2 linked regions of the Catenulispora sp. GP43 genome follow. The protein of the gene in region 1 interacts with the protein of each later gene in a pairwise test. Links are inferred from orthologs where the notes say so. Each region holds a gene or a part of one and is shown in the gene's direction. Other genes may lie near its edges.

Region 1 (7,204 bases):
CGGTCGAGCACGCTGTGGCGGCCAGCACCACCGCGACGCCCAGGATCGCGGCGGCGCCGCGGGTGCGTGAGCTGTTCATGTCCGACTCCAGGGAGATGACGAGGTTCCTCGCCTCATGGATCCGCCTCGCCCGATTTTCCACGAGATAGGCAGGAATATGATGTGGTCAACCCGATGCGTTGATTCGTACTCCGGCCGTGACGGACCTGTGATCTTCCGCTTGCCGGCGACGATCGGGTTGTCTTCCGGCGCCCGTTCGGGCGTTTCCCCGCGGTCTTGCCACTGCGACCGGTCGCGTCGGCGACGTGTCGTCGCAGCTCTCGAACCCTAAGAGCGGGCTCTCGGAGCTGTCAAGATTATTGCATAAATAATTATCAGAGCCTATCGTTGAGCCGTGAACGAGCAGAGGAGTCACCGGTTCGCCGGTCGGGTCGCGGTGATCACCGGCGCGGCGAGCGGGATCGGTGCGGCGACAGCACGGCGGCTGGCCGCCGAGGGCGCGGCCGTCGTGGTGGTGGACATCGCCGACGAGGAAGCCCGCGAGGTGGTGCGCGACATCGGGTTCGCCGCGGGCCGGGCCGAGTACTGGCCGGGCGACGTGTCCTCGGCGGCGATGTGGGAGGCGTTGGCTTCGCACGTACGTGAGCGGTATGGCCGCCTGGATGTATTGCACAGCAACGCGTTCACGGTCGTCGTGAAGGCGGCGCACGCGCTGACCGAGGAGGAGTGGGACGGCCAGATGGCCGTCACGCTGAAGGCCTCGTGGCTCGGCATGCGCGCCTTCGCCTCGCTGCTGACCGAACACGAAGGCTGCCTGGTCCTGACCTCCTCGGTCCACGCGCTGATCGGCCTGCCCGGTCATCCGGCATACGCCGCGGCCAAGGGGGCGCTGTGCGCGCTGGGCCGGCAGCTCGCCGTGGAGTACGGACCGCGGGTCCGGGTCAACACCGTGGTCCCCGGGCCGATCATGACGGCGGCCTGGGACCGCGTCGAGCAGGACGCCCGCGCGGCGAGCGTCGCCGAGACCGTGGCCAAGCGATTCGGACGGCCGGAAGAGGTGGCCGCCGCGGTGGCGTTCCTGGCTTCGGCGGACGCCTCCTACATCACCGGAACGACGCTGGTAGTGGACGGCGGATGGTCAGTGGTCAAATCATCCTCCTGACTGACACCACCATCCACGCCGCGAACCGGCGCGAACGAAAGGCCCTTCATGAACACCACGGCGCGAGGACTGCACGGACAGGCCGTCGAGGCGATCGGCGAGCGCATCGTGCGCGGAGTCTACGCCCCAGGCCAGTCGCTGTACCCCGACAAGATCGAGGCCGAACTCGGCGTCAGCAAGACCGTGGTCCGCGAAGCGCTTCGAGTGCTGGCGTCCAAGGGGCTCATCGACTCCAGGCAGAAACGCGGCACCTTCATCAGGCCCCGCGCCGACTGGAACCTGCTCGACGCGGATCTGCTGCGCTGGCAGGGCATGGGCGTACCGGATGAGGGCTTCCTGGAGAACCTGGCCGAGGTCCGCGCCATCGTCGAGCCAGCCGGCGCCCGCTTGGCCGCCGCCCGCCGCACCGAGCAGGACCTGGCGGCGTTGGAGGAGGCGCTGGCGGCGATGGCCGCCGCCGAAGGCGACGTCGAAGCGAACGTCGAAGCCGACCTGCTGTTCCACCGGGCGCTGCTGGCCGCGGCGAACAACGAACTGCTCACCCGGATGGAAGTCGTGATCGAGGCCGGGCTGCGCGTGCGCGACCGGTTCGTCCACGGCGCCGAACACGCCGATGACGCCGTACCCGCCCACCGCTCCGTCCTCGACGCGGTACGCGCCCAGGACCCCGACGCGGCAGCGCGAGCCGTCGAGGATCTGCTCGCCAAGGCCACCGCCGACCTGCGGACCGTGATATCCCGCACGCACCCGAAAGAGTCCGGATGAAGATCACATCGCTGGAGACATTCCTGATCGCCCCCCGGTGGTTGTTCCTGCGCGTCGCGACCGACGAGGGCATCACCGGATGGGGCGAGCCGGTGGTGGAGGGCCGGGCCGAGACCGTCCGCGCCGCGATCCACGAACTCGCCGACTACCTCGTCGGCGAGGACCCGCTGCGCATCGAGCACCACTGGCAGGTGCTCACCAAGGGCGGGTTCTACCGCGGCGGCCCGGTGCTGTCCTCGGCGGTGGCCGGAATCGACCAGGCGCTGTGGGACCTGGCCGGCAAGGCCTACGGCGCGCCGGTCCACCAACTGCTCGGCGGCCCGGTGCGGGACCGCGCCCGCGTCTACGCCTGGATCGGCGGCGACCGGCCGACCGAGGTGGCCGAACTGGCCGCCGCCCAGGCCGAGGCCGGGTTCAGCGCGGTGAAGATGAACGGCTCCGCCCAGATGCGGCACATCGACACCCCCGCGCAGGCCGAGGCGGTCGTCGAGCGGGTCGCCGCGGTCCGCGCGGTCCTCGGTCCAGACCGCGACGTCGTGGTCGACTTCCACGGCCGGATGTCCACGGCCATGTCACGCCGTCTGCTTCCAATGCTCGAACCCTTGCAACCGCTGTTCGTCGAGGAACCGGTCCTCCCCGAGTACTCGCGTGACCTGCGCAGCCTCGTCGAATGCTCCAGCGTCCCGCTGGCGGTCGGCGAGCGGCTGTTCTCCCGCTGGGATTTCCGCGACGTGCTCACCACCGGCATAGCGGTCGCCCAACCGGACCTGTCGCACGCCGGCGGCATCTCGGAGGTGCGACGCATCGCCGCCGCCGCCGAGACCCACGACGTGGCCGTGGCCCCACACTGCCCCCTCGGCCCGCTCGCCCTGGCCGCCAGCCTGCAACTGGCGTTCGCGACACCCAACTTCCTGATCCAGGAACAGAGCCTGGGATTGCACTACAACCGCGGCAACGAGATGTTCGACTACCTGGCCGACCCCGAGCCGCTGCGCGTCCGCGAAGGCCATATCGAGCGCTTCACCGGGCCGGGGCTGGGCATCGAGATCGACGAGGCGGCGGTGCGCCGTGCGGCCGAAGTCGGCCACCGGTGGCGCAACCCCGTCTGGCAGCACGCGGACGGGTCGTTCGCAGAATGGTGACCGTCCAGCAGCCGGCCGTCGAGTTCGACGCCGAGCGCGGCGGGCGCTGGACGTCACTGCGCGCGGGCGGCAGGGAATGGCTGTGGCGGCGCCCCGATCCGGCGCGCCGGACGGTGCGCCCCGGCGACGCCTTCGTCGACGTCGGCGGCGTGGAGGAATGCGTTCCCACGATTCGGGGGCTCCCCGACCACGGCGACGCATGGTCCCGGCCCTGGCGGGCGCACAGCGGTCGCACCATGGTGCAATGTCCTGACTTCGAGCTGGACCGCCGGATCATCGCCGGGCCCGCGGCGCTGCACCTCGTCTACACACTGCGCGCCGAACCCGGCTACCGGTTCCTGTGGGCGGCGCACGCCCTGCTCGACCTGTCTGAGCAAGCTGTGTTGTCCGCGCCCGAGGGCACACCGACCCGCCTGTTCCCCGAAGCCGCGGGACTTCTGACCGACACCTGGCCCAGCTCAGCGCCGTACGTCACCGGCAACTGGCCCGAACCCCGCGGACTGCGCCTGGACCGCCTCGGTCCCGACGACGGTACCGCGGTCGGCGCGGTCCTGGTCGGTTGCGACGCGATCGGAGTCGCGGACGGTCCCGACGTTCTGAACCTCCGCTTGTACGCGGAACCCGATGTGCCCGTCTCGATCGCACTATGGCGCAATATGGGCGGTTTCCCACACTCCGCGCCGTATCGCAGCGTCGGTGTCGAGCCCATGCTCGGCAGCGTCTTCGACCTTGCCGACGCCGGGCCGCACGACGCCGCCGTCGTGCCACCGACCGGAGAACTGCGGTGGGCACTACAAATCACCGCGGCCCGCCGCCACGAACACTGATCCCCGAGAGACACGAAGCCATGGATGTCACCGCACTCCCCCACCGGACCCTCGCCATCGTTCGCGGCTCCGACCCGACGGCTGCTTTGCGCACCATCCTGATCCTCGCCGAGGAGGGACTGACCGCCAGCGAGGTGTCCCTGACGACCCCGAACGCGCTCTGGGTGATCGAACAGGCCCGGCGCGAACTCGGCCCCGACGCCCTGCTCGGCGCCGGCACCGTCGTCACAGCGGCCGACGCGGCGCGAGCCGCCGACGCCGGAGCCGCCTTCCTGGTCACCCCCGGACTCGGCCCGGACCTGCGCGAGGCTGGCCCGCCCGGACTGCCGACGTTCGTCGGCGCCCTGACACCCGGCGAGGTGATCGGGGCCCTGGCCTACGGCGCCACCGCGGTCAAGGTCTTCCCCGCCTCCCTCGGCGGACCACCGTATCTCAAGGCGCTGAGGGATCCGTTCCCGACTGTGCCGTTCGTCCCGGTCGGCGGAGTGGACGCCGACGGCGCAGCCGCCTACCTCGCCGGCGGCGCGGCCGCCGTGGGGGTCGGTTCGCCGCTGATCGGCGATGCCGCGTCCGGCGGCGGCCACGACGGCCTGCGCGCCCGCGCCGCGGCTTGGCGGCTGCGCATGGCCGAGGCGGTGGCCGCGTGACCACGCCGGACGTCGTCACCATCGGCGAGACCATGGCGGCGCTGCGCGCCACCGGTCCGGTCCGGCTCGGCGCACCGATGAACCTCTCCGTCGCCGGAGCCGAATCCACCGTCGCCATCGGCCTGGCCCGTCTCGGGCACCGCTCGTGCTGGATCGGGCGGGTCGGCGACGACGAGTTCGGCGCCTTGGTTCTCCGAACCCTGCTCGCCGAAGGAGTCGACGTCAGCCACGCCCACATCGACGGCGAAGGCCGACCCACCGGCCTGCTGGCACGCGAAAGACGTATAGGCGGCCTGATCCAGGTCTCCTACTACCGTGGCGGGTCGGCGGGATCAGCCCTGTGCCCCGAGGACGTGCTGCCCGCCTTGTCGCCCGGAGTCCGCCTTCTGCATCTGACCGGGATCACCCCGGCGCTGAGCCCGACCTGTGCCGAAGCCGCCTTGGCCGCGGCCCGTGAAGCACGCGAACTCGGCATCACCGTCAGCCTGGATGTGAACTACCGCTCCAGATTGTGGTCAGCGCAGCGCGCACGGGAAACGCTGCTGCCCCTGACCCGCCTGGCCGACATCCTGATCGCCTCCGCCGACGAACTGCACCTGGTCTGCGCGGATCCCGTGCTGGAAGAGAAGGCCCTGGTAGACGCGCTCCTGACCGAAGGCACCCGCGAACTCGTGCTCACTCGCGGCGGCAACGGGGCCGACGTGTTCACCACCGCGGCCAGCGCCCACGCCGAGGCGCACCAGGTGCCCGTGGTCGACGTGGTCGGCGCGGGCGACGCCTTCGTCGCCGGCTATCTGTCGGGCCTCCTGGACGGCCTGGACCTCGACCGGCGGCTCCGTCGCGCAGTGGCCGCCGGCGCCTTCGCCGTCGCCGCCGAAGGCGACTGGGAGGGCCTGCCCACCCGGGACAGCCTCGCACTGCTCGACCATCCGTCCGGCACCACCCTCCGCTGACCAGGAACGAGCCGCGGAGACCCGCGATCAGCACCATCCCCGCCGAGGCGGTCGAGATCTGGGCCGAGGGCGGGTTCGCATTCGCCGAAGGCGCCCGCTGGGCCGGCGGCGGCCTCGTCTTCGTCGGCGTCCTCTCCGGACGCCTGTTCGAGATCCCGGCCGAACCCGGTGACGACGGCCGGCGCCGCGCACGCGTATCGCCGGTCTGAAGCTTCCGCGCGGCGCGGTCGCCCCGCTCGAAGGGACCATCGGAGACTGGATCGTCGCGGCCGGGCCCGGCATCACCCGGCTCGGGCGAGCCACCGCGGTGGATCGCCCGCCAAAGCCCTGCTGCTGTCGGCGCCGGCCACTGCTCCGGGGCACTCGTTCAGCCGCAGCGGCGTCAGCATCGTCAACGGCGGCCACGTCGGCCTGTTCCGCTACGCACGTATCTTTCAGCGCAACGACAAAGCAGAACTGCCGGTGCGCGTGGCCTGTATCACCGACATGGATCCTGCCTCGGACGCGGCCGGCGAAGACATGCGCAAGAAGCTGAAGCAGTGGAGTGACCTGTGTCCTTGCCGAGAACCTCATCCATGCTGGTCCGGCCGCCTATCCAGATCATGGTGACGGCAATTGACCGGCGGTGGGATCGTGAGTTCTCGTGTGCCTGCGCTTCGCCTACGTCCTGGCCGTCTTGCAGCGCCAACTCGCCGCGGCAGGAAGACGTCCGCGACCTGACTGGGCCGATCGCGCGATCATCGCGCTGCTGCTCGGTCTAGCACCCAAAGCGTGCCGCGCTGGACTACGTCTGTTCGTTACCCCGGATACCATCCTGGCTCATCAATCTTGGGTGTGGCATCAAGTAGCTGATCATCTACGTGCTGGTCCTGGGATGGGTGCAGCTTTCTGGGGCCGCTTACCCCATGCTCTGGGCGATGACAAGGATGACGACCGTGTCTGTCGATCGTCTCTCGACGATGATGTTGCCGGATGACGCCCCGTCCCACTGGTAGACCGCGGATCCCTCTGTGGAGTCCTCGCTCCAGTCTGGACCGAGCCCTTGCACGAATGACTGGGGTCGGCCGGTGTCAGCCGTCACCTCGTCCGCGGTCTTTGCCGTCGGCACAGCGGCAAGCGTCTTCAGAAGGGTCGCCGTGTCTGGCGCCGGGACGGAGAAACGTAAGAACAGCGTGTCGGGGCCGTTGAATGAGTTGTCGTCGCTGTAGTAGCGCACATCGCTGGACGTCGGCGGTAGTGGGATGCGGTAGTACTGCACAGCCCCTGTCAGGGTGCCGGTTGCCGAATTGGTCCAGCCGGACGAACACTCGTTGCGGTGGTAGGAGTGTGGATCGGTTCGCGTGGGGTCCTCGGGCCAGCATGGCGCCACCGCCTGACGTGTGGCATAGCCGGCTGCGCTCAACGCCAGGACGACCGCCAGCGCCCAGAAACAGCCTCGGCCGCGCCGCCCTGCTGGGCTTTGCGCTTCAGGAACCGTCCTTGGCTCAGCCATGACGCGATCCTTGCAGCGCGAGCGTCCGGGATGTGCCGGGGGTCGCTTTTCTTCACACGTTCCTTCGCGGCTGGCTGTGACGGCCGCTAGTGCGTCGGCTGAGGTGCCCTCGGGCGCGGCGGGTGGTGGCGCAGCGGGCGCGCAGGCGCTGGTTTGCGGGGTTGCGGTAGCCGAACGCGCTGCGGGCGTCAGTCTTGATCAGGCGGTTGACGCCTT
Region 2 (7,201 bases), on another replicon or contig:
GGCGACTGACGGTGGGGGTCGGTGTATGACGCCAAAAACGCGTTGACCCCCTCCGCCACCGCCACCAGACTGCTCGCTCATGACGCAGCATCAGCGCCCTGTCGCGCTCGTGACCGGAGTCGGCAGGCGGGTCGGGATCGGCGCGGCGATCGTGGAGACGCTGGCCCGCGACGGCTGGGACATCGGGCTCACCTACTGGCGTGCCTACGACGACCGCATGGACTGGGGCCGCGATGAGGAGGCGCTCGCGGCCATCACCGCGGACGCGCAGGCCCGCGGCGCGCGGGTCCACGCGGTCGAGGCGGACCTGGCGCTCGCCGAGACGCCGGAGGCGGTTTTCGCCGACGTGCGCGGTGCGCTGGGGGACGTCACGGCCCTGGTGATGGCGCACTGCGAGTCCGTGAACTCCTCGATCATGGACACCTCCGTGGAGGCGTGGGACCGGCACTTCGCGGTCAACGCGCGGGCGTCGTGGCTGCTGGTGCGCGAGTACGCCAAGGGCTTCGCCGGTCCGCACGGCGCCGGTCGGATCATCGCTTTGACCAGCGACGCCATCGTCCACAACCTGCCCTACGGGGCCAGCAAGGGCGCGCTGGACCGGCTCATGCTGGCCGCCGCGGTGGAGCTGCGCGAGCTCGGGGTGAGCGCCAACGCCGTCGATCCGGGGCCGACGCAGACCGGCTGGATGGACGACAACCTCGAGACCTACATCAGAGAACACACTCCGCTGGGACGCAACGGCGTTCCCTCGGACTGCGCGGAGCTTGTCGCGTTCCTGTGCTCCGCGCGCGGCGGCTGGATCAACGGACAGGTGCTGAACTCGGACGGCGGCTTCACCGCGGCCCGGTAGGGCCGGTGGGGCCGGTGGGGCCGGTGGCGAGCCCGAGGATCTCCACCGCCTGCTCCCGCATCTCCACCTTGCGCACCTTCCCGGTGACCGTCATGGGGAACCCGTCCACGACGTGCACATAGCGCGGGATCTTGAAGTGCGCGAGGTGTCCCTCGCAGAACGCGTGGACGTCCTCGGCGGTCAGCGGCTGCGCGCCGGGCCGCAGGCGGACCCAGGCCATCAGCTCCTCGCCGTACTTCTCGTCGGGGACTCCGATCACCTGGACGTCCTCCACGTCTGGATGCGCGTAGAGGAACTCCTCCACCTCGCGCGGATAGACGTTCTCACCGCCGCGGATCACCATGTCCTTGATGCGGCCGACGATGGCCACGTAGCCGTCGGCATCCATCTGCGCGAGGTCGCCGGTGTGCATCCAGCCGTCGGCGTCCACGGCCTCGGCGGTGCGCTCGGGCTCGTCCCAGTAGCCGAGCATGACGCTGTAGCCGCGGGTGCACAGCTCTCCGGGCTCGTCGGTGCCGAGGGTGGCGCCGCTGCCCGGGTCGACGATCTTGATCTCGACATGCGGGTGGACGCGGCCGACGGTGGCCACGCGGCGCTCCAGGCTGTCGTCGCGGCGGGTCTGGGTGGAGACCGGGGAGGTCTCGGTCATGCCGTAGGCGATGGTCACGTCCGTCATGCCCATCTCGCCGATGACCCGCTTCATCACCTCGACCGGGCACGGCGAGCCGGCCATGACGCCGGTGCGCAGGGAACTGAGGTCGTAGGTACCCGGGGACTTCTCCAGGAGCGCCAACTCCGCGATGAACATGGTGGGAACGCCATAGAGGACCGTGCAGTGTTCCTCGGAGACCGCGCGCAGGGTGTCGGCGGGGTCGAACAGCTGGCCGGGCAGCACCATGCAGGCGCCGTGGCTGGTGGCTCCGAGGTTGCCCATCACCATGCCGAAGCAGTGGTACAGCGGTACCGGTAGGCAGACGCGGTCCTCGTGCGTCCAGCCCTGGACTTCGGCGACCATGAAGCCGTTGCCCAGGACGTTGCGGTGCGACAGCGTCGCGCCCTTGGGGAATCCTGTGGTGCCGGATGTGTACTGGATGTCCACCGGGTCGTCGGGGTGCAGGCGGCTCTCGCGTTCGGCGAGCGCCGAGGCGGGCACCGTCGCGCCGCCCTCGACGAAGGTGGTCCAGCCGGGGGTGCCGATGTAGACGACGTCCTGGAGCTCGGGGCAGTCCTCGCGCACCGCGTTCACCATGGCGACGTAGTCGCTCGACTTCACCTGGGTGGCGGCGAACAGCAGGCTGGCCCCGGACTGCTTGAGGGTGAAGCGGATCTCGTGGACCCGGTACGCCGGGTTGAGGTTCACCAGTATCGCGCCGATCTTCGCCGCCGCGTACTGCACCAGGACCCATTCCGCACAGTTCGGCGACCAGATCCCCACCCGGTCGCCCTTGGCGACGCCGGCCGCGAGCATTCCGCGGGCCAGGTCCGTGACGGCCGTGTCGAACTCGGAGTACGTCCAGCGCCGGCCGGTCGCTGACTCCACCAGGGCGTCGCGCCCGGGGTGGGCGGCCGCGATCCGCGCCAGGTTCGCACCGATGGTCTCCTCCGGCAGAGGCGGGGAGTCGGGGCCCTTGCGGTGGGCTTCGAGGGCTTCGTCCCGGCTGCCAGCGTCGTTGCCGATCATGCCGTCTCACCTGCGCTTCTTCTGGGTTTCCTCTGGAGTCGACGTCAGGATTCGACACTAGTGGGTCGGTGCGGCGGCGTCGATGGGCCGCGCTGAGAGACACTCTCAGGGGCACGCGGTAATCTCCGAGTCAAGAGGTGTCTGCGATCGGAGGTGTGATGCGACAGGACAAGGGCTGGCTTCCCGGCCCTGACGCGCGGCCCACCAGGGCCCTGGCGCTGCTGATCACCGGCCTGACCGACGACGCGGTGGCGCGCCGGCTGGCGGTGAGCCGTCGGACGGTGCAGCGCGCGGTGCGGGACCTGATGGACGCCGCCGGCGCCCGGACCCGTATGCAGCTCGGCCACCACGCCGCCTGCGTCGGGCTGCCGATCCCCGATCTGCCGTCCGCGGTGGAGCCCCGGGACCGGCCGGCCCCGGCGGACCTGCGGCTGCTGGCGCTGCTGCTGGCCGACGCGCGGGTGGACCGCGTGCTCGGGGTCAGCCCGCGCAGCGTCGAGCGTGAGGTGCGGCGGCTGATGACGCTGGCCGGGGCGAAGAGCCGGGTGCAGCTGGGGTGGCTGGCGACGCGGTGGGGTTGGTTGCAGGGCGCGGATTGAGGGCGCGGACCGGCGACACAGACCGGCGACACAGACCGGCGACACAGACCGGCGACACAGACTGAAGTCATCCGGCGGCGGTGATCACGCTCGCGCGTTCCGCACCCCGCCGATCTGCCAGACTTTCCTCATGAGTCCCGTCCAGATCTCCCCGTCCATCCTCTCGGCCGACTTCGCGCGCCTGGCCGAGGAGGTCACCGCGGTCCCGTCGGCCGACTGGATCCACGTCGACGTGATGGACAACCACTTCGTGCCGAACCTGACGCTGGGGCTGCCGGTGGTGGAGGCGCTGGTGAAGGCCTCGCCGCGGCCGCTGGACTGCCACCTGATGATCGCCGACCCGGACCGCTGGGCGCCGGGCTACGCCGAGGCCGGGGCGGGCAGCGTCACCTTCCACGTGGAGGCCGCGCACGCGCCGATCCGGCTGGCGCGCGCCATCCGCTCGGCCGGGGCGCGGGCCGGGATGGCGCTGAAGCCGGCTACGCCGATCGAGCCGTACGAGGACATGTTGGCGGAGCTGGACATGGTCCTGCTGATGACCGTGGAGCCGGGCTTCGGCGGGCAGAAGTTCCTGGACGTGGTGCTGCCCAAGATCCGGCGCACGCGGCAGATGATCGACCGGCACGGCGGGTCGGTGTGGCTGCAGATCGACGGCGGCGTCGCCGCGGACACCATCGAGCGCTGCGCCGAGGCCGGGGCCGACGTGTTCGTCGCCGGCTCCGCGGTCTACGGCGCGGAGGACCCGGACCGGGCGATCCAGGCGCTGCGTGCCCAGGCCGAGGCGGCCGGCGCGCGGGTTGCCTGAGACAGCCTCACTGTGCCGGAGCCGCGGCCCCGGCTTCTTCAAGGGGCCGGACGAGGCAGAAGCTGACCGAGGATCCGGTTTCCACGTCCGCGTGGCCGAGGGCGTGGAACTTCTTGCAGACGTCCGGGTCGGCCTGGTCCTCGCGGGCGGTGACCCGGCGGCCGTCGGCGCTGGACCGGGCCTTCGCCGCGGACAGGGTGCCCGTGATGTGGCCGGCGGAGTCCACCTTGACGAAGTCGCCGGCCTTGACGCTGCTCACGTCGAACGACGAGGTCCGCATAGTCGCGAACAGCACGCCGCCGATCGTCGCCAGGACCAGCAGCGCCAGTATCACGGCGCGCGGCCGCAACCGTGCCGGCTGCCGGACCGGCGCGCCGGAGTTGTGCGGGCGCGGCACGGGGCGCTGACCGGTGCCGGTGGGCCGGCGCTGTTCGGGGCCCGGCCCCGGCCCCTGCCCCTGGACGCGTCGCCGCTGATCCGTGTTCTGCGACAGGCGGTTGCCGGTGTCGCTCGGCCGCCGCGGGGGGACGCCGGCCTGCCTGCCCGGCCCACCTGGTCCACCTGGTCCATCTGGTCCGCCGGAGCCTGCCGAGCCGGCCGTTCTGCTTGACCCGGTCGGTCCGCCGGCCCCGCCCGACCAGCCTGAGCTACGCGACCCGCCCGACCCGCGCGGCGTGGTCGTTCCGTGTGCTGTGCCCGAACCGTGTGCTACGCCGGGACCGTGCGACGTCCCCGAACCTCGCGAGGTGGTCACCGCCGACCCGCGCCCGGACGGAGTGCCCGGCCGGTACGGCGTACCGGCCGTCGGCGCCGCGAGCGTCCGATCCACCGCCGCCGTCCGCTCCACCGGCGCCGCCTCCCGCGCCGCGAGCAGCGTCCGCGCCTGCGCGATCCCGGCCCGGGCCCCGGGCTCCTTCTCCAGCAGCCCGGTGATCAGCGGTGTCAGCCGCCCGGCCCGCACCGGCGCCGGGGCCTCGTCCAGGATCACCGCGGTCAGCGTCCCGGTCGCGGTCTCCCGGTGGAAGGGCGAGAAGCCCTCGACCGCCTGGAACAGCGTCACGCCGAGCGAGAACAGGTCGCTGATGGCCAGTCCCTCGGTGCCGCGGGCCCGCTCCGGCGCGATGTACTCCACCGATCCCAGGAAGCTGCCGGCCGCGGTCAGCGCGGTGTCGGTGTCGCCGATCGCGATGCCGAAGTCGGTCAGCAGCACCTGTCCGTCGTCGGCCAGCATCACGTTCGCCGGCTTCACGTCGCGGTGCACGATCCCGGCGGCGTGCGCCGCCTCCAGCGCGTCCAGCAGCGCGCCGGCGACCAGGGTCGCGTGCGGCACGGACAGCGGGCCGAACGCCTCGACGTGCTCCTCCAGCGTGTGGCCGGCGACCAGCTGCATCACGGTCCACGGCACGCCGTCCTCGACCACCACGTCGTGCACGGCCACCACGTTCGGGTGGTCGCGCAGCCGGGCCGCGTTGCGGGCCTCGCGCTCGGCGCGGCGCAGGCGGTCGTCGGCGTCGGGCCCGGCGGCCGGCAGGTAGACCTCCTTGACCGCGACCTCGATGCGCAGCGCCTCGTCGGAGGCGCGCCAGACCCGGCCCATGCCGCCGGAGCCGAGCCGTGCCAGCAGCCGGTACCGGCCGCCGACCAGCTGCCCCGGCTCTGCCTGTCCAGCCATGCGCGTCCCCCCGGATCAGTGGTTTGTGTCGAGCTCAGGCTACGTGCTCATGCTTGCCGGGTGAGCCTACTGGCTGCGAAGTCAAAGGAGCGTTCACCCCAGTCCGCGCCGGTGTTCGCCCCACCGAACGATCTCGATCCCTGAGACGGGCGGCGGCGTGCGGCTATCCGGTAAAAATAGAACGTGTTACAGTTCTACGTGGAGCCAGGGGTGATGCGCACCACGCCCGGACCGCCCGGGAATGAATCGCGTGGCACACTGGTTCAGAACGACGAACGCGTGCTCCGGGGTCGGTGGAATTCCGAACCGGCGGTGACAGTCCGCGAACCGCTCGTTCGCTTCGGCGAACGGGTGGCCGATCCGGTGGAATTCCGGGACCGACGGTTAAAGTCCGGATGGGAGGCTGCACGCGACGGGCGTGCCGCCTCGCCGTGTCCGCACGGGACCGGCGCCGGTTCACGTCCCGTCGCGGCGTTCGCGACGGCTGCCGCCGATCTGGCGGAGTATGCCGTGGCGCGCCGCCTCCCCTCACGCACCCCCCTTCCCGGAGCCCGGGTTCGACAGGTTCGAACCGAGTGCCGACCGGCACGCGGATGAGGCGGATAGGGGAGCACACCGTGTTCACAGGCATCGTCGAAGAGCTCGGCCGCGTCGTCGCGCTGGACGTGGAGGGCGACTCCGCACGGCTGCGGGTGGCCGGACCGCTGGTCACCTCGGACGCCGAGCACGGCTCCTCGATCGCCGTCAACGGCGTGTGTCTGACCGTCATCGAGGCCGCCGACCAGGCCGCGCAGGCCGGGGAGTTCACCGCCGACGTGATGGCCGAGACCCTCGAGAAGTCCAGCCTCGGCGACCTCAAGCCCGGCGACCCGGTCAACCTCGAGCGCCCGATGAAGCTCGGCGCGCGCCTGGGCGGGCACCTGGTGCAGGGGCACGTCGACGGCGTCGGCACCGTGCTGGAGCGCATCCCGGGCGAGCACTGGGAGGTCGTCCGGGTCTCGCTGCCCTCGGCGCTGTCGCGCTACGTCGTGGACAAGGGCTCGATCACCGTGGACGGCATCTCGCTGACCGTGGTCGAGGCCGCCGCGGACTCCTTCACCGTGAGCCTGATCCCGACCACGCTTGAGCTGACCACGCTGGGCAGCAAGGGTCCGGGCGCGCCGGTGAACCTGGAGATCGACGTCATCGCCAAGTACACCGAGCGGCTGCTCGGCCTGGGCGACACCACCGCCGACCAGTCTGCGAGCGGCGTCTCCGGCGCCGCGGTGATCGGCGGGCAGCGGGCATGAACGACACCGACATACAAGGAGATCGCGGTATGAGCACCGTGGAAGCCGGTGTCGTGGAGGACACCGGGCACAGCGAGGTCACCGGGCACAGCGAGGCCACCGGGCACAGCGAGCCCATCGTCCTGGACACCATCGAGCGCGCGCTGAGCGAGCTGGCCGCCGGCCGTCCGGTCGTGGTGGTCGACGACGAGGACCGGGAGAACGAGGGCGACCTCATCTTCGCGGCCTCGCTGGCCACGCCCGAGGTCGTCGGGTTCACCATCCGGTACTCCTCCGGGGTGATCTGCGTGCCGCTGCCGGCCGCC

What was found.
Region 2: the proteins of ABH926_RS04655 (region 1) and rpe interact in binary tests that used the Escherichia coli proteins (3 or more experiments, as listed by UniProt). The link is inferred for Catenulispora sp. GP43 from one-to-one orthologs.

What each region holds. Positions count from the first base shown.
Region 1 is NZ_JBGCCT010000002.1:220,038-227,241, forward strand. What follows is about bases 3,528-6,517. They hold ABH926_RS04655 (sugar kinase), read left to right. Parts: upstream 3,528-4,539; coding sequence 4,540-5,496; downstream 5,497-6,517. Other genes in these bases: ABH926_RS04645 (hypothetical protein), read left to right, coding at 3,528-3,896; ABH926_RS04650 (bifunctional 4-hydroxy-2-oxoglutarate aldolase/2-dehydro-3-deoxy-phosphogluconate aldolase), read left to right, coding at 3,917-4,543; ABH926_RS04660 (hypothetical protein), read right to left, coding at 6,395-6,517. In the rest of the region: ABH926_RS04625 (substrate-binding domain-containing protein), read right to left, coding at 1-79; ABH926_RS04630 (SDR family NAD(P)-dependent oxidoreductase), read left to right, coding at 395-1,162; ABH926_RS04635 (FadR/GntR family transcriptional regulator), read left to right, coding at 1,211-1,927; dgoD (galactonate dehydratase), read left to right, coding at 1,924-3,069; more of ABH926_RS04645, read left to right, coding at 3,063-3,527; more of ABH926_RS04660, read right to left, coding at 6,518-6,988; ABH926_RS04665 (transposase), read right to left, coding at 7,041-7,204. UniProt on the Escherichia coli protein: Catalyzes the ATP-dependent phosphorylation of fructoselysine to fructoselysine 6-phosphate. Functions in a fructoselysine degradation pathway that allows E.coli to grow on fructoselysine or psicoselysine.
Region 2 is NZ_JBGCCT010000046.1:56,272-63,472, forward strand. The notes cover bases 2,111-5,097. They hold rpe (ribulose-phosphate 3-epimerase), read left to right. Parts: upstream 2,111-3,260; coding sequence 3,261-3,935; downstream 3,936-5,097. Other genes in these bases: ABH926_RS50065 (AMP-binding protein), read right to left, coding at 2,111-2,531; ABH926_RS50070 (helix-turn-helix domain-containing protein), read left to right, coding at 2,690-3,130; ABH926_RS50080 (serine/threonine-protein kinase), read right to left, coding at 3,943-5,097. In the rest of the region: ABH926_RS50055 (M1 family metallopeptidase), read left to right, coding at 1-9; ABH926_RS50060 (SDR family oxidoreductase), read left to right, coding at 80-850; more of ABH926_RS50065, read right to left, coding at 834-2,110; more of ABH926_RS50080, read right to left, coding at 5,098-5,607; ABH926_RS50085 (riboflavin synthase), read left to right, coding at 6,225-6,896; ABH926_RS50090 (bifunctional 3,4-dihydroxy-2-butanone-4-phosphate synthase/GTP cyclohydrolase II), read left to right, coding at 6,926-7,201. UniProt on the Escherichia coli protein: Catalyzes the reversible epimerization of D-ribulose 5-phosphate to D-xylulose 5-phosphate.